Regions from separate parts of the Allobosea sp. 05T439 genome, predicted to be linked through region 1. Evidence: predicted binding sites of a transcription regulator. Region 1 holds the regulator's gene; each other region holds the start of a gene.
The links. Region 1 encodes LexA, which represses DNA repair genes until DNA is damaged. Its sites were predicted from a motif close to TGTTCNNNNTGTGTTCNG; they were not measured.
Positions count from the first base shown of each region.

Region 2: a site for LexA is predicted at 2,476-2,493, ahead of AC1DIO_RS30590 (ImuA family protein). Genes of this name have one in related genera too.
Region 3: a site for LexA is predicted at 2,277-2,294, ahead of AC1DIO_RS06620 (single-stranded DNA-binding protein). Genes of this name have one in related genera too.

Region 1 covers NZ_JBFTKP010000012.1:126,283-133,635, forward strand. The annotation lists gene gltA (citrate synthase) at 1-342, opposite strand, end outside; gene gltX (glutamate--tRNA ligase) at 612-2,030, opposite strand; gene AC1DIO_RS16200 (ComEC/Rec2 family competence protein) at 2,189-3,847, shown strand; gene AC1DIO_RS16205 (hypothetical protein) at 3,954-4,421, shown strand; gene lexA (transcriptional repressor LexA) at 4,415-5,119, opposite strand; gene AC1DIO_RS16215 (molybdopterin molybdotransferase MoeA) at 5,201-6,412, opposite strand; gene moaC (cyclic pyranopterin monophosphate synthase MoaC) at 6,409-6,897, opposite strand; gene trpC (indole-3-glycerol phosphate synthase TrpC) at 6,894-7,353, opposite strand, start outside.
Region 2 covers NZ_JBFTKP010000046.1:8,294-15,663, reverse strand. The annotation lists gene AC1DIO_RS30605 (DUF1236 domain-containing protein) at 1-344, opposite strand, end outside; gene AC1DIO_RS30600 (hypothetical protein) at 1,197-1,475, opposite strand; gene AC1DIO_RS30595 (hypothetical protein) at 2,162-2,419, shown strand; gene AC1DIO_RS30590 (ImuA family protein) at 2,530-3,282, shown strand; gene AC1DIO_RS30585 (DUF6504 family protein) at 3,197-4,720, shown strand; gene AC1DIO_RS30580 (error-prone DNA polymerase) at 4,717-7,370, shown strand, end outside.
Region 3 covers NZ_JBFTKP010000004.1:229,539-234,902, forward strand. The annotation lists gene AC1DIO_RS06605 (ArsR/SmtB family transcription factor) at 1-137, shown strand, start outside; gene AC1DIO_RS06610 (SRPBCC family protein) at 140-634, shown strand; gene AC1DIO_RS06615 (VOC family protein) at 737-1,171, shown strand; gene AC1DIO_RS06620 (single-stranded DNA-binding protein) at 1,654-2,190, opposite strand; gene uvrA (excinuclease ABC subunit UvrA) at 2,587-5,364, shown strand, end outside.

The DNA.
Region 1 (7,353 bases):
CACCATGGTGTGGCGCGTCACGCGGTAGTCGAAATCCGCCTTCTGCGCCGCGGTCGGCAGGTCTCCGTAAAGCAAGAGATAGCAGGTCTCGAGAAAGTCGCCATGCTCGGCAAGCTGCTCGATTGGATAGCCGCGATGGAGCAGAACGCCCTCGTCGCCATCGATATAGGTGATCTCCGACTCGCAGCTCGCGGTCGAGGTGAAGCCGGGGTCATAGGTGAACATCCCGGTTTGTGCGTAGAGCTTGCTGATGTCGATGACGGATGGGCCGATCGATCCGGTCTTGACCGTCAGGTCGACGGTCTTGCCGTCCACACTCAGCTGGCTGTTGGTTCCGCTCATCGATACCGATCCTTTCAGGCTCGCTGCTGATCAATCTTCGTTCCATCCGAGCCGGCACGAATGGGTGCCGGAACGGCAATCATCATCCGAGTGGCTCTGCGTAACGGCCATGTGACGGGATTGCAGGCAAAGGAAGGTACATCCGACTGATATTAAAGCAATATTCATACCGGGGCGCCGCTTCGGACACCCTCGGCATATGCGGCGTCACTAGCCCATTTGCCCTTGGGGTTCAACCAATCACAAAGGCGGGGCTGCCCCGCCTTTGATCACGTTTGATCGCTGAGACGAGCGAGCGTTTCCTCGCGGCCGAGCACCGCCATCACATCGAACAGGCCGGGCGACTGGCTCCGTCCGGTGAGTGCGGCCCGCAGCGGCTGCGCCACCTGTCCGAGCTTGAGGGCATGTTCTTCGGCGAAGGCCCGGACCGCGGCCTCGAGCGGAGCCGGTGTCCAGTCGTTCACCGCGGCAAGCTTCTCTGCCAGGCTGGGCATGCGCTGGCGGGCGCCCTCGTCGAGCAGCGTCGCCGCCTTCTGATCGAGTGCGAGCGGACGCTTGGCAAAAAGATAGGAGGCGCTGTCGAGCAGCTCGATCAGCGTCTTGGCTCGCTCCTTCAATCCCGGCATCGCAGCAAGAAGCTTGGCTTCGAGAGCCGGATCGAGCTCGGGGCCGAGGCCGTGCGCGGGGCCGATTTCCGGCAAGATGCTCTTCAGTGCATCAAGCAGGTCACGGTCATCGGACTGGCGCATGTAGAGCCCGTTCAGGCTCTCCAGCTTCGCGTAGTCGAAGCGTGCCGGGGAACGGCCGATCGAGGAAAGATTGAACAGCGAGACCATCTCTTCGGTCGAGAAGATCTCCTGGTCGCCATGGCTCCAGCCCAGCCGGAGGAGGTAGTTGCGCAGGGCCACCGGCAGATAGCCCATGGAGCGATAGGCATCGACACCGAGCGCACCATGGCGCTTGGAGAGCTTCGCGCCGTCCGCCCCATGGATCAGCGGGATATGCGACATGCTCGGCACGCGCCAGCCCATCGCCTGGTAGATCTGGGTCTGGCGGGCGGCGTTGGTGAGATGGTCGTCGCCACGGATGACATGGGTCACGGCCATGTCATGGTCGTCCACGACGACAGCGAGCATATAGGTCGGGTTGCCGTCGGAACGCAGCAGCACGAGGTCGTCGAGATTCTCGTTCTGCCAGACGACGCGGCCCTGCACCTCGTCCTCGACCACCGTCTCTCCGGTCTGCGGCGCGCGCAGGCGGATGACCGGCTTCACGCCGGCCGGCGCGGTTGCCGGATCGCGATCGCGCCAGCGTCCGTCATAGCGCATGGGACGGCCCTCGGCGCGCGCCTTCTCGCGCATCTCCTCGAGTTCCTGCGGTGTCGCATAGCAATAATAGGCCTTGCCGGCGGCGAGCATCTGCTCGGCGACCTCGCGGTGCCGGGCCGCACGGGCGAACTGGTAGACGGTCTCGCCGTCCCAATCGAGGCCAAGCCAGGACAGGCCGTCGAGAATCGCCGCGATGGCCGGCTCGGTCGAGCGTTCGCGGTCGGTGTCCTCGATGCGCAGCAGCATCTTGCCGCCATGGCGACGGGCATAGAGCCAGTTGAACAGCGCGGTACGCGCGCCGCCGATATGCAGGAATCCGGTTGGAGACGGCGCGAAGCGCGTAACGACCGCATCACTCATGAAAGGCAGGCTCCGGCAGGACGGGAAATGAGGCCGACAGAGCGGCAGAGGAACAAGACGTCGAAGGGACATGACAACCGACGCCGCCCCTGTAACATGCTGATGGGGCCGACGTTAAGCGCAAGATCGCATCTGGTTGGCTGACCGAGGGACGGCCTATGCGCGAGGCGCCGCCAGACCCGAGCCGGCTGCGCGGCGCGCGTGTTCGCGCCGTACCATTCCGCATTCCCGAGATATGGTTTCAGGACGCTGCCATTCGGTTGTTTCTCGCCGAATGGCGCGCGCGCTTCCTGGGCGCCATCGCGATCGAGGCCGGACGAAGAAGGCTGTTTCTCTGGCTGCCGGTGCTGATGGGAGCCGGCATTCTGCTCTATTTCGCGGCTGATCGCGAGCCATCCTTCTGGGTCCCGCTCTCCGGCTTTGGCGTCTCCGCTGCGATGGCAGCGCTGTCGCGCGCCCGACGCCCGGTCATGCTCGCTTGCGTCGGCCTTGCTGCCATCTTCGCCGGCTTTGGTGCCGCGGCCTGGCGCACGGCGACGATCGCAGCACCGATGCTCGATCGAATGCGCGTGGGACAACTCACCGGCTTTGTCGAATCGGTCGAGGCGCGCGACGCCGGCGCGCGCCTCGTGATCCTGGTGACCGGCATTGCCGGGGTGGAGCCTGAACGCCTGCCACGGCGGGTTCGGGTCAACGTCAAAGGTGGTTCGGTTTCGCCGGGCGATCACATCGCTGCCGTCGCGCGCCTCCTGCCGCCGCCCGGTCCAGTGCGACCAGGTGGCTACGACTTCGGGCGCGACGCCTTCTTCCGAGGGCTTGGTGCAGTCGGGACCATCCCCGGAAAGATCACGCTCGCCCCACCACCCTTGCAGCCACCGCTCGAGCTTCAGATACGCGCGACGGTCGACCGGGCGCGCAATGCCCTGACGGAGCGCATCGCCGGGATCGGGGGAGGGCAGGCTGGCGCGATGGCGGCGTCGTTGGTTACTGGCAAGCGCGGCCTCATCACGGAGGCGACCAATATCGACCTCCGCGCGGCCGGAATCTATCATATCATCTCGATCTCGGGCCTTCACATGGTGCTGGCCTCCGCCACGATCTTCGGCCTGGTCCGTGGCCTGCTGGCGCTATCGCAAACGCTGGCATTGCGCTGGCCCATAAAGAAACTCGCCGCCCTGGCCGCGATGCTCGGCGCCACGGCTTATTGCATCTTCTCGGGAGCCGAGGTCGCGACGGTGCGCTCGCTGATCATGACATTGGTCATGCTCGGTGCGATTCTCGTCGATCGCCCGGCGCTCAGCATGCGCAATCTGGCTCTCGCTGCGATGATCGTTCTGCTGCGCGAGCCTGACGCGCTGCTTGGTCCAAGCTTCCAGATGTCCTTTGGCGCTGTCGCGGCGCTGATCGCCTTTGCCGAGCGCTGGGAGGATCGCGGCCACTCCGAGGCGCCGGCGAACCTGCCTTGGCCGCTACGGCCGATCTGGATCGCGGTGGTCGGGCTCACGGTCACGACCGTGCTGGCGACGGTCGCAACCGCACCGTTCGGTGCCTATCACTTCCAGACCTTCAACCCCTTCGGTCTGCTCGGCAATGCGCTCGCCTTGCCCTTCGTTTCCCTGATCGTCATGCCTGCCGCTGTCTTCGGCGTGCTCGCCTATCCCTTCGGCCTGGATTGGCCGGCTTGGGCGCTCATGGGAGTCGCTTCGGACTATGTGCTGCAATCCGCGCGCTGGGTTGCGGGATTCGACCACTCCGCGGTGATCATTCCTGCATTCGGGGCCGCGGCGCTCGCATGCTTTGCCGCTGCGCTTCTCTGAATCACGCTCTGGACGACACCGCTGCGCTTCCTGGCCGTCGCCCCCCTGATCGCGGGACTGCTCGTGGCAGCGAAGCCCGACAGGCCCGACATCCTGATCGAACGCGATGGTTCCGGCATCCTGGTCCGCGGGGGCGATGGTCATCCTGGCGGGGCAACCGAGCCGCTTCGTGCTGCAGCAATGGCTGAACGCAGATGGCGATAATCGCCGGACTGACGACAACAGCCTGCGGGAAGGCGCGGCCTGCGACACGTTGGGTTGTGTCGTCCGCAGCAAGGATGGACGAAGCGTTGCCTTTGCACGTGATCGCCTGGCCATCGTCGAGGACTGTCGGCGCGCCGATCTCGTCATCACGCCGATTCCGTGGAACGCTCCGTGCGCAGCACGACTGATCGACCGCAGGGCATTGTCGCGCGATGGCGCGACCGCCCTTGTCGGCAACAAGGGCGGCTGGCGCGCCCATCTATCAGAGCAGGATGGTGTCGATCGTCCCTGGAGCCGCAAGCGGGAGCGGCCTGCAAGCACGCCGGCTTTGCCGCTGGCGGCTGTCGAAGAACACGAGCCGCTTCAGTAGCGCCGCATCAGGTTGACCAGGCGGCCCTGAATCTTGACGCGGTCCGGTCCCAGCACCCTTGTCTCATAGGCGGGATTGGCAGCCTCGAGCGCGATCGAGGAGCCGCGCTTGCGCAGTCGCTTCAGCGTTGCTTCCTCGTCATCGATCAGAGCCACGACGATATCCCCGGTATTGGCCGTGTCCTGACGCTTGATCACCACCGTATCGCCGTCGAGAATGCCGGCTTCCACCATCGAGTCGCCGCGAACCTCGAGGGCAAAATGTTCACCGGGGCCAAGCATGTCGGCAGGCAGTGCCACGGTATGGCTGCGGCTCTGGATGGCGGAAATCGGTGTACCGGCGGCAATCCGCCCCATGACCGGAATCGCAACCGTGGAGCGCACATCTTCGTCCGGGGGCGGTGCGATCGGCCGGACCTTGCCAAGCCCCCCTTGGACGACGGAGGGGCTGAACCGTCCGCGCGTCGCCTGAGGGCCGCCGGCCCCTTCGGGCAGCTTTATGATCTCCAGCGCTCGGGCTCGATTGGGAAGGCGGCGAATGAACCCGCGCTCCTCCAGCGCCATGATCAGGCGATGGATACCGGACTTGGAGCGCAGATCGAGCGCGTCCTTCATCTCGTCGAAGGAGGGGGGCACCCCTGTCTCGCGCAGGCGTTCCTGGATGAAACGAAGCAGTTCGAACTGTTTGCGTGTCAGCATGGTTCCCGCCGGCGCTCTTTGTATGGAATCGAAACAAAGCACGAACACCATACAGGTTCGCGTTGTGTTCCGCAAGCGCGCTCAGCGTAGGCGGATGATCCGGCAGTTGTCGCCTTTGTTTGCCGGCGCAGCAAACGATTCGCGAATGAGTAGCGCGTCGGCGCGGGCAAGAGTGGCCAGCATCGACGAATCCTGCTTGGCGAAGGGCGTTGCCAGCCATCCTTCCGGAGTGAGCGTCAGTTCCGACCTCATATAGTCTCGCCGCTCATCATTTGCCGGCAAATTTCTTCCGACGATTGCAGGCTCACTCAGATCGCGCTCCGGTTCCGGTACGCCCAGGAGGGTCCTGAGCAGGGGCACGACGAAGAGATGTCCGCAAACGATGGACGAGACGGGGTTTCCGGGCAGGCCGAGCGCGACCATGCGGCCGAGGCGGCCCATCATCATCGGCTTGCCCGGCCGCATGGCGATCTTCCAGAAGCCGAGCGCCATGCCTTGACCGATCAACGCTGCCTGGACGAGATCGTGCTCACCTACCGAGGCTCCTCCGAGGGTGATCAGCACATCGGCATCGGCCTTCCGTGCCTGGCCAATCTTGTCGGCGAGATCGGCATGATCATCGCGGGCAATCCCGAGATCGAGCGCCGTGCCGCCGGCCTGCTCGACCAGCGCGGCGAGCGCAAAACTGTTGGACGCGACGATCTGGTCGGGTCCAACCGGCTCGCCGGGCTGGACCAGTTCGTCGCCAGTCGCGAGGATCGCGACCAGTGGCTTCCGACGCACAGTGAGCATGGGGTGGCCCATGGCTGCCGCGAGGCCGAGGCTCGCACTGTCGAGCCGGCTGCCGGCGAGAAGCAACACCTCGCCCTCGGAGAAGTCCAATCCTGCCTGACGAACGAACTTGCCGCGCTCGGCGTCCTCGCGCACGCGGATCGTCGCAGTGCCGACGCCGTCCGCATTCTCCTGAATCAAGATCGTATCGGCGCCCTCCGGAATCGGAGCACCGGTGAAGATGCGAACAGCCTCATTGGAGCGGACCATCCCTGAGAAGGAACGACCGGCAGCCGATTCGCCGATGACACGCAATTCATTTGCCGGCGCAATATCGTCTGCGCGAACGGCGTATCCGTCCATTGCGGAGTTGGCAAAGGGGGGCTGGGTCCGAAGCGCCTGCAGGTCGGCGGCGAGCACGCGCCCTACGCATTGTGCGAGTGGCAGGGTTTCTGATGGTGTCGGTGCCGGAACGCTGTCGATTAGCGCCTTCAGGGCGACGGGGACGGGCGTGAGGCTCATCGCGCAGTTTCCGGGAGATCGAAGGTGCCGGATTTTCCACCTGACTTGTGGACGAGCCTGATGCCTTCGATCCGCATCGCCCGGTCGACCGCCTTGACCATGTCGTAAACTGTGAGGCAGGCGACGCCGACAGCGGTCAACGCCTCCATCTCGACGCCGGTCTGTCCCTTCATCTTGACCTCAGCGCTCACGCGCACCCCGGGCAATGTCTCGTCCAGGGTGAGGTCGACGCTGATCTTGCTGATCAGCAGCGGGTGACAGAGCGGGATCAGTTCATGCGTGCGCTTGGCGGCCATGATTCCAGCCAGGCGCGCCGTGCCAAGCACGTCGCCCTTCTTGGCGTCGCCATCGCGCACGATCGCCAGGGTCCCGGGCTGCATGACGACACAGCCCTCGGCGACAGCGATGCGCGAGGTCTCCTCCTTGTCGCCAACATCGACCATATGGGCCTGGCCGCTGGCGTCGAGATGGCTGAGCTTGCTCATGCTGCGCTGCGCGCAGAACCGGTCAGGAGATCACGGGTCGCAGCGGCGACATCGTCCTGCCGCATCAGGCTCTCGCCGACGAGGAAGGTGTTGACGCCGGCGCGCTGCAACCGTGCGATGTCGGCATGACTGAAGATGCCGCTCTCGCCAACGATGATGCGGTCCGCGGGGACGCGCGGTGCAAGTCTCTCGGTGACGGCGAGATCGACGGCAAAGCTGCGAAGGTCGCGATTGTTGATGCCGAGCAAGGGGCTGTCGAGCTCGAGGGCGCGATCGAGCTCAGCTTCGTTGTGAACCTCGACCAGCACGTCGATGCCGAGTGACTTTGCCGCCTCGTTCAGCGCGCGGGCTGTCCCGTCATCGACGCCGGCCATGATGATCAGGATACAGTCGGCGCCCCAGGCGCGAGCCTCGAAGACCTGATAGGGGTCATAGAGGAAATCCTTGCGCAGGGCG
Region 2 (7,370 bases), on a different contig from region 1:
GTTTTTCCGTATCGAGCCGGAACCTCTCGATAGGTGACGGTTTCGGGAAGAGTAGCGCCGACCACGACCTTCTCGCGGTAAGTCACCGAAGGCACCTTCTGCTCCTTCACATAGGTGCGGAACTCGGTGCGCTGGTCGGCCGCAATGCCACCGACGATCGCGCCAGCCGCGGCGCCACCGCCTGCTCCTACCGCGGCTCCCGCTGGCCCCCCGACAATCGCACCGCCGACAGCTCCGGTTCCTGCGCCGGCGGCGGCCCCACCTGCTGCTCCGGAGCTGGACTGCGCAAACACGGTCGCAGGCATGGCTGCCAGTGCAGCAACAAGAACAATCTTCTTGATCATAGTCGATCTCCTGTTAGCCCCCGCCAGCGAGGAAACGACATGCTAAGTTGTTGGTTCCATGAATAATTATTCATGGTCGGCATTTTCGGGCTGGCCCCTGGGATGATGCGGGAGGTGGCGATCGGTGTGTTCTTCTGCCCGCGTGATCATCAAAGGGGGCGATGGGAGATTGCGAACCGTCTCCCGAATTCCGCGGAATGCATCCGCAGCTACACTCTAGGCGGCGCAATGGGTGAATCAGCGCCGCCGCCCGTTCTTCACAGCATAGCGAGACGCGAAGGAGCGGGAACCGTCGTGGCGCAATGGGATTTTGATTGGCGGCAGGGCTGGTGGTCGATGAGAAAGGCACTCCATCATCTCGTCCGTCTGAACGCGTAGTAGAACTTTCCCGCTACGAACCCGGCAAGCCGGAATAGGTCATCGAGACTATCGTCGCTTGGAAAGACGGCATTGTTCCTGTCTACGTCCTTCCATCTTGGGAGGATCGAGGGTTCGATGAACTTTCGGGTCCCTTCGAAACCAAAGAGGAAGCTGAGGACGCTTTGGCGCGAGCATCGTTGTGAGCCCGGCCGAGAGACGGAAATCGAGCCGATCACGGGGCGCGCTCTATCTCCACCGACGCCTGCACGGCTGAGCTTGAAGGCGATGCGGACCGAGCTCGCTATTCCCAAAAGGAAGAGGGCTGGCGGGCGGCAGATCGATCCAGCAATAGCCGCAAAATCAGTGGGTCCGGTTCCGGTTATGAATCCACGAGTTTGGAGGGATTTATATGAGTTCCGCCCGCTTGCAGATCATCTGGCGCCGCATCCCGCCAGCGTACTTGGCTGTAGAGCCTCGGCCAGGCCCGTGCCTTCAGGCGTCCTCCTTGTCCGGGCCGGTAGGCGTCTGGTGTCCGCGCTCCTCTGGCTGCCGTCTGCACACGCCTCGCGTATGAGTCTCGATCGCGGCGAGCGCTGCGTCTAACGAGCAATACGGCCCCGGCGAGAGTGTTGCCATAGCACCCAGAGCTCGGCCCGACGGGATTACGCGGAAGCTTCCGGACAAGGCCAGCTCGACATGCCCGGCGTTACGGCCGAGCAAGTCGATGAGGTCCCAGCTTGTCGAGCTCATTTGCTTGATGATGAGATCCATGAAGGCTCCTCCGCCCCAACGGTCACCCACCGATAACAATCCAAGCTCGAACAGGTTGCGCGGACGGTCTTCGAATTTCGGGCTACGGACGCGGGAAGCGATMGCAGCGGCAATGAGTGGTCACCGACGGACCAGATGCCCCGAGGTGAATCTGAACCTTCCGCCCGGACCTAATAACCCGGTCGGAACCATCTGGATTGCGCTGAGGAGCTTGGCGCCCTCGTGCGCCCGGGCGTGCCTGCGCAGTTCCTGGATTAGATCTGTGAGAGGTCGCCAGAACCGGCACGGTTTCGCGTGGTTCGCCCTTTCCTTATGTCTTTCTCTTTCCATGCCGGGCTTTGGGACGCTAGCACGCGACCTCCAGACCAAAGGGCACGGCCTCTCCCAATCGGGGCCGGTGCTCGCTCCGCTCACAATGGCCGACCGGTTTGAAGCCGCAAGTTGAGTTCGCTCAGGGCGGGAATTCAAGCGAACTGGGCGCGGGCAGGCCAACGGCACCGTCGACCTGCTTCCGTGTCTTCGAGGAGAACGGAGGCATCCTGCTGCCTTCGGCCGGCGGCATAAGCACCGGTGAATGTGCCATCGAGGACCCGGGCGAACGATGCGCGTATTTTCCGGAACCCGAGGGCAGGTCCGATCGTTTGGGCCAGGGGCTGAGCTTGGTGGGAGAGACTTGGAGGTCCGCTATGCCTCTGACATTTGAAGCCGAGCCGGTGAACGCACCGGTGACCGCCGCGGATTATTCGGGTGATCCGCGTATCCAGAGAATTGCTAGGGCAATGTGTCGCGCTGCGCGGATAGACCCCGACCAGCCAGCCCGAGCTGTTGCGATTTTCAATATCATGCCTGCCGGACGATTGGAGAATGATCCGGCATGGACGTTGTTTCAGCGTCAGGCTGAACTCTTTGTCGCCATGAATCCGGATGTGGCTGGACCGCTCTGAGGCCTCAGAGCGGATATCGCATTGCTGACCTCATCTTGACTTCCGAGTAGTGAAGTAGGAACAAAAAGGGAACATGGCGGCCCGCCCATTTTCAGAGGACACCAACAATTGTGCGGTCCGAGCTCGCCATACAGTCTCTGCGCGAGCAGATCGCAAGGATCGAAGGCAGGAACCGGCGCGCGAAAGCGGTGCTTCCGTTTGGAGTCGCCGAGGTGGACGCGCGCCTCCCAGGCGGCGGACTGGCGCTCGGAGCGCTGCATGAAGTGGCTGGCGGCGGCAACGGCGCGATCGACGGTGCCGCGGCCGCACTGTTCAGCGCGGGAGTTGCTGCCCGCACCCGGGGGAGGGTCCTGTGGTGCATCACGCGGCCGGACCTCTTTGCTCCCGCCTTCGCGCAGGCCGGACTTGTCCCTGATCGGGTGATCTATGTCGAAGCCGGTGACGACAAGGCAGTCCTTTCCTGCATGGAAGAAGGACTGCGGCACGGTGGACTTGGATCCGTCGTGGGGGAAGTCGCCCGCCTATCCATGACCGCCTCTCGTCGGCTGCAACTGGCCGCGGAGGGGACCGGGTCGGTCGGAATTGCCCTTCGCCGTTGGCGGCGTCAGGCGGAAGCCGCCGATTTTGGTCAACCGACAGCGGCCATGACGCGTTGGCGGATCTCGGTGATGCCATCCTCGCCGCTGCCGGTTCCCGGCGTGGGACGGCCTCGCTGGCTGGTCGAGCTCATCCGGGCCCGTGCCGGCGACAGTGCAGATTTCGAGTTGGAGGCGTGCGATGACACGGGTTGTCTCGCTCTTCCTGCCGACCTGGTCCACCGACCGGGCGCGGCGGAAGGCTGGCGACGCAGCGCCTCCGCCTGAGGTGCCGCTCGTCCTGATCGGCCGCGACGGAAACAGGCGAGTGGTGCTGGGAGCGGATGCTGCGGCTCAGGCCGCCGGTCTTTGCATCGGCATGCCCGCGACAAAGGCGCAGGTACTCGTTCCGGGTCTGATCGTCGAGGATGCCGATCCGGCCGCTGACGCCGATGGACTCGATCGGCTGGCTGTCTGGATTCTGGAGCGTATCGCACCTGTCGTCGCACCCGATCCGCCGGACGGCATCGTCATCGACTCGACCGGGGCAGACCATTTACACGGCGGCGAGAACGCTATGCTCGACGGGGTGATCGGTCGCCTTGCGATGTCGGGGATCGTCGCTCGGGCGGCGATCGCTGATACGTGGGGCGCCGCTCACGCACTGGCTCGTTACAGGACACGTTCGACGATCGTCGCCGCTCCAGGGCATGGACCATCCATCATCGCTCCGTTGCCGCTGGAGGCTCTGCGGCTTCCGTCCTCGGTTAGTGCCGGGCTGCGCACCTTGGGCTTCGAGCGGATCGGTGACTTGCTGGCGCAGCCGCGGGCGCCTCTGGCTCTGCGCTTTGGTCCGGAGCTTGGCCGCCGCATCGACCAGGCGCTTGGAGACCTCGCCGAGCTGATCAAGGCCATTCGGCCGCCCGACCTGATCGAGATTCGCCAAGCCTTCGCCGAGCCGATCGGCGCCGCGGAGACGATCGCGCGCTATATCGCCAAGCTCGTCGGGCAACTCTGCGAGCGCCTGGAGGAACGAGGGTTCGGCGCACGTCGTCTCGACCTCATCTGCCATCGCGTCGACAATCGTGCAGAGGCGGTTCGGGTCGGATTGGCCACGCCGGTTCGCGACGTCAGGCGACTGACGCGGCTCCTCTGCGAGAAGATCGATACGATCGAGCCGGGTTTCGGAATTGAGGTGATGACGCTGGCCGCGACCATCGCCGAACCGCTGGAACGCAAGCAGACCCACAACTCGCTTGTCGAAGCGAGCTTCCCGGACGTGTCTGACCTGGTCGACACCTTGGCAAACCGGGTCGGGKAGCGCGCCGTCTATCGTCTGGCTCCGGTCGCAAGCGACGTGCCTGAACGTTCCGTCTGCCGAATCCCGGCCATGGCGGCCGAGACGGGGGCGAGTTGGCCGGGTCATTGGCCGCGGCCATCCCGTCTGTTGCCTCAACCCGAACCGGTCGAGACCATGGCGCTGCTGCCTGACCAGCCCCCGGTTTGGTTCACCTGGCGGGGAATCCGTCGACGGGTGAAGCGCGCCGACGGTCCCGAGCGCATTTTCGGCGAATGGTGGAAGCGCGATGCCGAGCTGGCCGCGGTTCGCGACTATTTCCGGGTCGAGGATGATGCAGGCGAGCGCTACTGGCTCTATCGGGCGGGTGACGGTGAGCACGCTGCGACCGGCTCCCACCGCTGGTTTCTGCACGGGGTATTCGGATGAGTCGCCCGCGCTACGCTGAACTTCAGGTCACCTCGCATTTCAGTTTCCTGCGTGGCGCCTCCTCATGTGAGCAACTGTTCGCGCAGGCTGCGGCGGCTGGACTCGAGGCAGTCGCCGTTGTCGATCGCAATTCGCTCGCCGGGATCGTCCGCGCCCATGAGGCGGCCAAGGCAACCGGTGTTCGCCTCGTTGTCGGCTGCCGCCTCGATCTCGTCGACGGCATGTCTGTGCTCGTCTACCCGATTGACCGACCGGCGTATTCGCGGCTGTGTCGACTGCTCTCGCTCGGCAAGCAGCGCGGCGGCAAGGCAAAGTGCCATCTGGAGTGGCCCGATCTTGTCGCCTATGGCGAGGGGCTGATCGCTGTCCTCGTGCTTGATCAGGCCGATGCGGAATGCGCCTTCCGCCTTCGGCGCCTTCGCGATGCGTTCGGCAACCGTGCCTATCTCTCGCTGACGCTGCGCCGACGTCCGAACGACCAGCTCCGGCTTCACGAGCTGTCGAACCTCGCCACCCGGATGGGCGTGCCGACCGTCACCACCAACGACGTGCTGTTTCATGAGCCTGCGCGGCGCATTCTCCAGGACGTGGTGACCTGCATTCGTCACAACGTCACGATCGACGCCCTCGGCGGCCGGCGCGAACGGCATGCCGATCGCTACATCAAGCCGCCGGAAGAGATGCATCGGCTGTTCAGTCGCTACCCCGAGGCGTTGGCGCGGACGTTACAGATTGCTGATCGATGCCGCTTTTCGCTTGGTGAGCTGGCCTATCAGTATCCCGAGGAGCGAGACGATCCGGCGCTCACACCCCAGCAGACCCTGGACAAGCTGACCTGGGAAGGCGCCGCCGAGCGCTATCCCGAAGGCGTTCCGAAGAGCGTCGAAGCGGCCCTTCGGCACGAGCTTCGGTTGATCGAGAAGCTGGGCTACGCGCCATATTTCCTGACGGTGAACTCGATCGTTCGCTTCGCCCGGTCGAAGGACATTCTGTGCCAGGGCCGCGGCTCAGCGGCGAACTCGGCAGTCTGCTACGTGCTCGGCATCACCTCGATCGATCCGGGCCGCAACGATTTGCTGTTCGAGCGCTTCGTTTCGGAGGAGCGCCGAGAGCCGCCGGACATCGACGTCGATTTCGAGCATGAGCGGCGCGAGATCGTCATGCAGTGGATTTTCGACACCTATGGTCGCGATCACGCGGCCTTGTGCTCGACCGTCATCCGCTATCGCACCAAGGGCGCGCTCCGGGACGTCGGAAAAGCCCTTGGCCTGCCGGACGACTTGATTGGCACTTTGTCCTCGCATGTCTGGGCCTGGTCCGAAGGTGGCGTAGAGCCGCGCCATGTCGAAGAGCTGAACCTCAATCTCAAGGACCGTCGGCTTCGGCTGACACTCGATCTCGCGCGTCAACTCATGGGCGCGCCTCGGCACCTCAGCCAGCATCCTGGTGGATTTGTGCTCACCCATGACCGGCTCGACGATCTCGTGCCGATCGAGCCTGCCGCCATGGCTGATCGCCAGGTTATCGAGTGGGACAAGGATGATATCGATGCCCTGAAGTTCATGAAGGTCGACGTGCTGGCACTTGGCATGCTGACCTGCATGAAGAAGGGGCTCAATCTTCTGGCCGAACATAAGGGCATCAATCTCGACCTCGCAACGATCCCCGCCGAGGACCCGCGCACCTATGCGATGATCCGCAAGGCAGACACGCTCGGCACCTTTCAGATCGAGAGTCGCGCGCAAATGTCGATGCTGCCGAGGTTGAAGCCGCGGACCTTCTACGACCTGGTGGTCCAGGTCGCGATCGTTCGCCCTGGCCCGATCCAGGGAGACATGGTCCACCCGTACCTTCGACGGCGTGAAGGACTGGAGCCGGTCCACTATCCCAAGCCCGAACTGGAGAAGGTGCTGGGCAAGACCCTGGGTGTGCCCCTGTTCCAGGAACAGGCCATGCGCGTGGCGATCGAGTGCGCCGGCTTTACCCCGGGCGAGGCCGACATGCTCCGGAAGTCGATGGCGACCTTCAAGTTCACCGGAGGCGTATCGTCCTTCAAGGACAAGCTGATCGCGGGCATGGTCGCCAACGGCTACGAGGAGGAGTTCGCCGAGCAGACCTTCAAGCAGCTCGAAGGATTTGGCAGCTATGGCTTCCCGGAAAGCCACGCAGCATCATTCGCCCTGATCGCCTACGCTTCGGCGTGGCTCAAATGCTGGCATCCCGACATCTTCTGCGCCGCACTCCTCAACAGCCAGCCCATGGGCTTCTATGCTCCCGCTCAGATCGTCCGTGACGCGCAGGCGCATGGAATCGAGGTTCGTCCGATCTGCGCCAACGCGTCGAGGTGGGACTGCACGCTGGAGCCGACCCGCGACGACAGCCGCTTCGCGGTCCGGCTGGGTCTGGGCTTGGTGAAAGGGCTCGCTAATGCACATGGAGCGGCTATCGTCGCAGCGCGGGCTGATCAGCCCTTTGCTTCAATCGATGACCTCTGGCGACGTGGTGGCGTTCCCGTGGCTGCGCTCACGCACATCGCCGAGGCCGATGGCTTCCGACCGTGCTTCGGTCTGGCGCGCCGCGAGGCGCTGTGGGCAATCAAGGCACTGCGCGATGAGCCGCTACCGCTGTTCGCGGCAGCCTCTGCCCGGCA
Region 3 (5,364 bases), on a different contig from region 1:
TCGAGCCCCAAGCTCTCGCCGACGCAAATGGCTGGCTCGAAGGCTATCGCCAGTTCTGGGAGACGACCTTCCAGCGCCTCGACCTCCTTCTCGACGAGATGAAGGCCGAGAAAGGCATGAAACCCAAAGGAGAGTGACGATGATGACGACCGCCGATCTGTCCGTCTCGACGCCCAGCGACCGCGAGGTCCTGATGACCCGCCTCTTCAACGCACCGCGCGAGCTGGTCTTCGAGGCCATGAACCGGCCTGAGCTGCTGAAGAGGTGGTTGAGCGGCCCTCCAGGCTGGTCACTGCAGCATTGCGAGGTCGATTTTCGGGTCGGCGGCAGCTTCCGCCACGTCTGGCACGGACCGGACGGCACCGTGATGGGAATGGGCGGGATCTACCGCGAGATCGCGCGCCCTGAGCGTATCGTCCGAACCGAACTGTTCGACCAGGACTGGACCGGGGGCGAGGCCATCGCGACGCTGGTTCTGACGGAGCAGGCGGGCAAGACCGAACTCGCGCTGACCGTACTCTATTCCTCGCGCGAGGCCCGCGACGGCGCGCTCAGGAGCGGCATGAAGGAAGGCGTCGCCGCAAGCTACGGGAAGCTCGACACCCTGTTCGCTGAAAGGCGGCAGGCCGCCTGAGCCATTCCACCTGAGCCGTTTCACCGATCAGTTCCGGAAGCCCTGCACTCGCAGCATTCGGGCGACCGCCCCGCGCTCAGCAAGCAAGAGGAGGAGACGACCATGCAGAAGATCACCCCGTTCCTGTGGTTCGATGGCCAGGCTGAGGAGGCGGCAAAATTCTACACCTCCATCTTCAAGAATTCGAAGCTCGGCGGCGTCTCGCCTATGGCCGCATCCTTCGAGCTCGAAGGCCTGCAATTCACGGCACTCAATGGCGGCCCACGCTTCAAGTTCACGGAAGCGATCTCGCTCTATGTGAACTGCGAAACCCAGGACGAGGTCGATTACTACTGGGACAGGCTCGGAGACGGTGGACAGATCCAGCAATGCGGCTGGCTGAAGGACAGGTTCGGCATCTCCTGGCAGGTCATCCCGTCAGTGCTGCCCAAGCTGTTGAGCAGTCCCGAACAGGAGAAGGCCGGCCGGGCCATGCAGGCGATGATGCAGATGCAGAAGATCGACATCGCCGCGCTTCAGAGGGCCTATGACGGCTAAAGCATCGGCCCGAAAAGTAGATTGCGGTTTTCGGGAAAGCCGATGCAAACACAGAAGCTTAGAACATCGGACCGGATATGATATCCGGTCCGATGTTCTAAGCGGCGCGCAGTCACGGCTAGGCCCGGCGCGCGCGTCAGACGCGCCTGACGTTCTAGAAGGTCGGGAAGCTCCGCGCTCAAGTCCGTTCCTCAGCTTGCGCGACAGCGCAGCTTCAGCCCACTCGTTATTGCGGGTGCCCGATAGACGGTCCTTCGCGCCTGGACGGCGGTCGGGTCTGACTGCTCGAGCGCGAATAAATGCAATCTCGCACCGAGATTCGCGATCTAAGTCATCGAATGCCGCTTGCCGCTCTTGGCAATGATGGAGGGAGAGCCGCCCCGTCCTTCGGATATCAACAAAAAGGCCGCTCCGAACGGTCGGGAGCGACCTTCTGATCCTGAGGAGATTGCGATCCGCAAAGCGGTTCGCCCTCGCTTGCCCTAGAACGGGATATCGTCGTCCAGGTGGGTGCTCGACGAACGCCCGCCGCCGCCGCTGGACATAGCCGGCTGGCGCGAGCCGCCACCGCTGCCCATCGGGCTCGAACGCCCGAAGGAACCGCCGCCGCCCGAACGGTCCTCGACCGAACCGCCGCCCTCGCCATACTCGTCCGATCCGCCCTGCCCGCGGCTGTCGAGAATGGTGAGTTCGCCGCGGAAGCGCTGCAGCACGATTTCGGTCGTGTACTTCTCGACGCCGGACTGATCCTGCCACTTGCGCGTCTGGAGCTGGCCCTCGATGTAAACCTTCGAGCCCTTCTTCAGATACTGCTCCGCGACCTTGGCGAGATTCTCGTTGAAGATCACCACCGAGTGCCACTCGGTCTTTTCCTTGCGCTCACCGGACTGCTTGTCGCGCCAGGTCTCGGACGTGGCGATGCGCAGATTGACGACCGGCTCGCCGCTGCCGAGCCGGCGCACCTCGGGGTCGCGCCCGAGATTACCGACCAGAATGACCTTGTTGACGCTACCAGCCATGAGAGGCTCCATTTCCTGCGCACATCTGCAAATCCGATCGACGACCGGAGCCGGACCCTAGCGCCCGCAGACGTCACTATCAACAATGTTCTTGCTTTGTTCAAGCTCGTTTTGCAGAGTTGTCCCCTGTCTTCATCAGGATTCGCGAGGCAGCCGCCGGAGGTCGGACGAGCCTCGGCGGACGGCGGCACCGATCGCCAAACCGGACGCCCTACTCCTGACGCGAATTGTCAGGAGAAAGACAGCAGCCTATCCCGCTGCATGATATTCATGCCTGCCAGACCGCCGTGAGGCTGGCATGGCCGGGCATTTGCCCTATCTCTACGCCTTACCCGAACGGACGCCCCGATGGCCCGCAAGACCTCTTTGGCTGAACAAGCCGCCACGCTTGAGGACATGTTCGACCGCAACCGCGCGGCCGATCCGAATGCACGCGTGATTTCCGTGCGCGGCGCGCGCGAGCACAATCTCAAGAATGTCGACCTGGCGATTCCGCGCGACAAGCTCGTGGTCTTCACCGGCCTTTCAGGCTCGGGCAAATCCTCGCTCGCCTTCGACACGATCTACGCCGAGGGCCAGCGCCGCTATGTCGAGTCCCTCTCGGCCTATGCCCGCCAGTTCCTCGAGATGATGCAGAAGCCCGATGTCGACCAGATCGACGGGCTCTCGCCGGCCATCTCGATCGAGCAGAAGACGACCTCGAAGAACCCGCGCTCGACAGTCGGCACCGTCACCGAGATCCACGACTACATGCGCCTGCTCTGGGCACGTGCCGGCATCCCCTACTCGCCGGCGACGGGCCTGCCGATCGAGAGCCAGACGGTCAGCCAGATGGTCGACCGGCTGCTGGAGTTGCCGGAGAAGACGCGCGGCTATCTGCTGGCGCCCGTGGTGCGCGGTCGCAAGGGCGAATACCGCAAGGAACTGGCCGACTGGCTGAAGCGCGGCTTCCAGCGCGTCAAGATCGACGGCCAGTTCTACGAGATCCCGGACGCTCCCGCCCTCGACAAGAAGTTCAAGCACGACATCGACGTGGTGGTCGACCGCATCGTCATACGCCCCGACCTCGCCGCACGCCTGTCCGACTCGCTGGAACAGGCTCTGGAGCTCGCCGAGGGTATCGCGGTCTTCGAATATGCCGACGAGAAGGAGGAGAGCGGCGAGGCCAGGCGCATCACCTTCTCCTCGAAATTCGCCTGCCCCGTCTCCGGCTTCACCATCCCCGAGATCGAGCCCAGGCTCTTTTCATTCAACAACCCGTTCGGCGCCTGCCCGACCTGCGATGGTCTCGGCCACGAGATGCGCATCGATGCCAATCTGATCGTGCCCGACAATTCCATCTCACTGAAGAAGGGGGCGATCGCGCCCTGGGCCAAGTCGACCTCGCCCTATTACGGCCAGACACTGGACGCGCTCGCCAAGCATTTCGGCTTCTCGATGACCAAGCCCTGGTCCGAGCTGCCGAAGCAGGCGCACGATGCCATCCTGTTCGGCACCGGCACCGAGCCGGTGCGGTTCGCCTATAATGACGGCCTGCGCGCCTATGAGGTGAAGAAGCCCTTCGAGGGCGTCATCACAAACATGGAGCGGCGCTGGAAGGAGACGGAGTCCGACTGGGCGCGTGAGGAAATCGGCCGCTTCATGTCCGAGACGCCCTGCGCCGCCTGCAACGGTTTTCGCCTGAAGCCCGAGGCGCTGGCGGTGAAGATCGCCGGTAGTCATATCGGCGAGATTTCCCGCCTCTCGGTTCGCGATGCGCTGGCCTGGGTCTCCGATCTGCCGCGCCATCTCACGCCGAAGCAGACCGAGATCGCGACGCGCATCCTCAAGGAGATCCGCGACCGCCTGACCTTCCTGCTCGACGTCGGGCTGGAATATCTGACGCTGGCGCGCGGCTCCGGCACGCTCTCGGGCGGCGAGAGCCAGCGTATCCGCCTCGCCTCGCAGATCGGCTCGGGCCTCACCGGCGTCCTCTATGTGCTGGACGAGCCCTCGATCGGCCTGCACCAACGCGACAATGAGCGCCTGCTCGGGACGCTGCGGCGCCTGCGCGACCTCGGCAATACCGTGATCGTCGTCGAGCATGACGAGGACGCGATCCTGACCGCCGACTACGTCGTCGATGTCGGCCCCGGAGCCGGCATCCATGGCGGCGAGATCGTCTCGAAGGGCACGCCGGAGCAGATCCTGGCCGACCCGAACTCGCTGACCGGCCGCTACCTCACGGGCGAGCTCTCGGTGCCGGTGCCGGCCAAGCGCCGCAAACCGCAGAAGGGGCGTTCGCTCAAGATCGTCGGCGCCAGGGGCAACAACCTCAAGGACGTCTCCGTCGAGATCCCGCTCGGGCTCTTCACCTGCATCACCGGCGTCTCCGGCGGCGGCAAGTCGACGCTGGTCATCGACACGCTCTACAAGGCCGTCGCCCGCAAGCTCAACGGCTCGATCGAGCATCCCGCCCAGCATGATCGCATCGAGGGCATGGAGCATCTCGACAAGGTCATCGACATCGACCAGTCGCCGATCGGCCGCACCCCGCGCTCCAATCCCGCGACCTATACCGGCGCCTTCACGCCGATGCGCGAATGGTTCGCCGGCCTGCCCGAGGCGAAGGCGCGCGGCTATCAGCCGGGGCGCTTCTCCTTCAACGTCAAGGGCGGGCGCTGCGAAGCCTGCCAGGGCGACGGCGTCATCAAAATCGAGATGCATTTCCTGCCCGACGTCTACGTCACCTGCGATGTCTGCAAGGGCAAGCGTTACGACCGTGAAACGCTCGAGGTGAAATACCGCGAGCGCTCGATCGCGGATGTGCTCGACATGACCGTCGAGGAGGCGAAGGACCTGTTCAAGGCCGTGCCCTCGATCCGCGACAAGATGGAAACGCTCTCCCGCGTCGGCCTCGGCTATGTCCATGTCGGCCAGCAGGCGACCACGCTGTCCGGCGGCGAAGCCCAGCGCGTGAAACTGTCGAAGGAACTCTCGAAGCGTGCCACCGGCCGCACGCTCTACATCCTGGACGAGCCGACGACCGGCCTGCATTTCCACGATGTCGCCAAGCTCATGGAAGTGCTGCATGAGCTGGTCGAGCAGGGCAATACGGTGGTGGTGATCGAGCACAATCTCGAGGTCATCAAGACCTCCGACTGGATCATCGACATGGGTCCGGAAGGTGGCGAT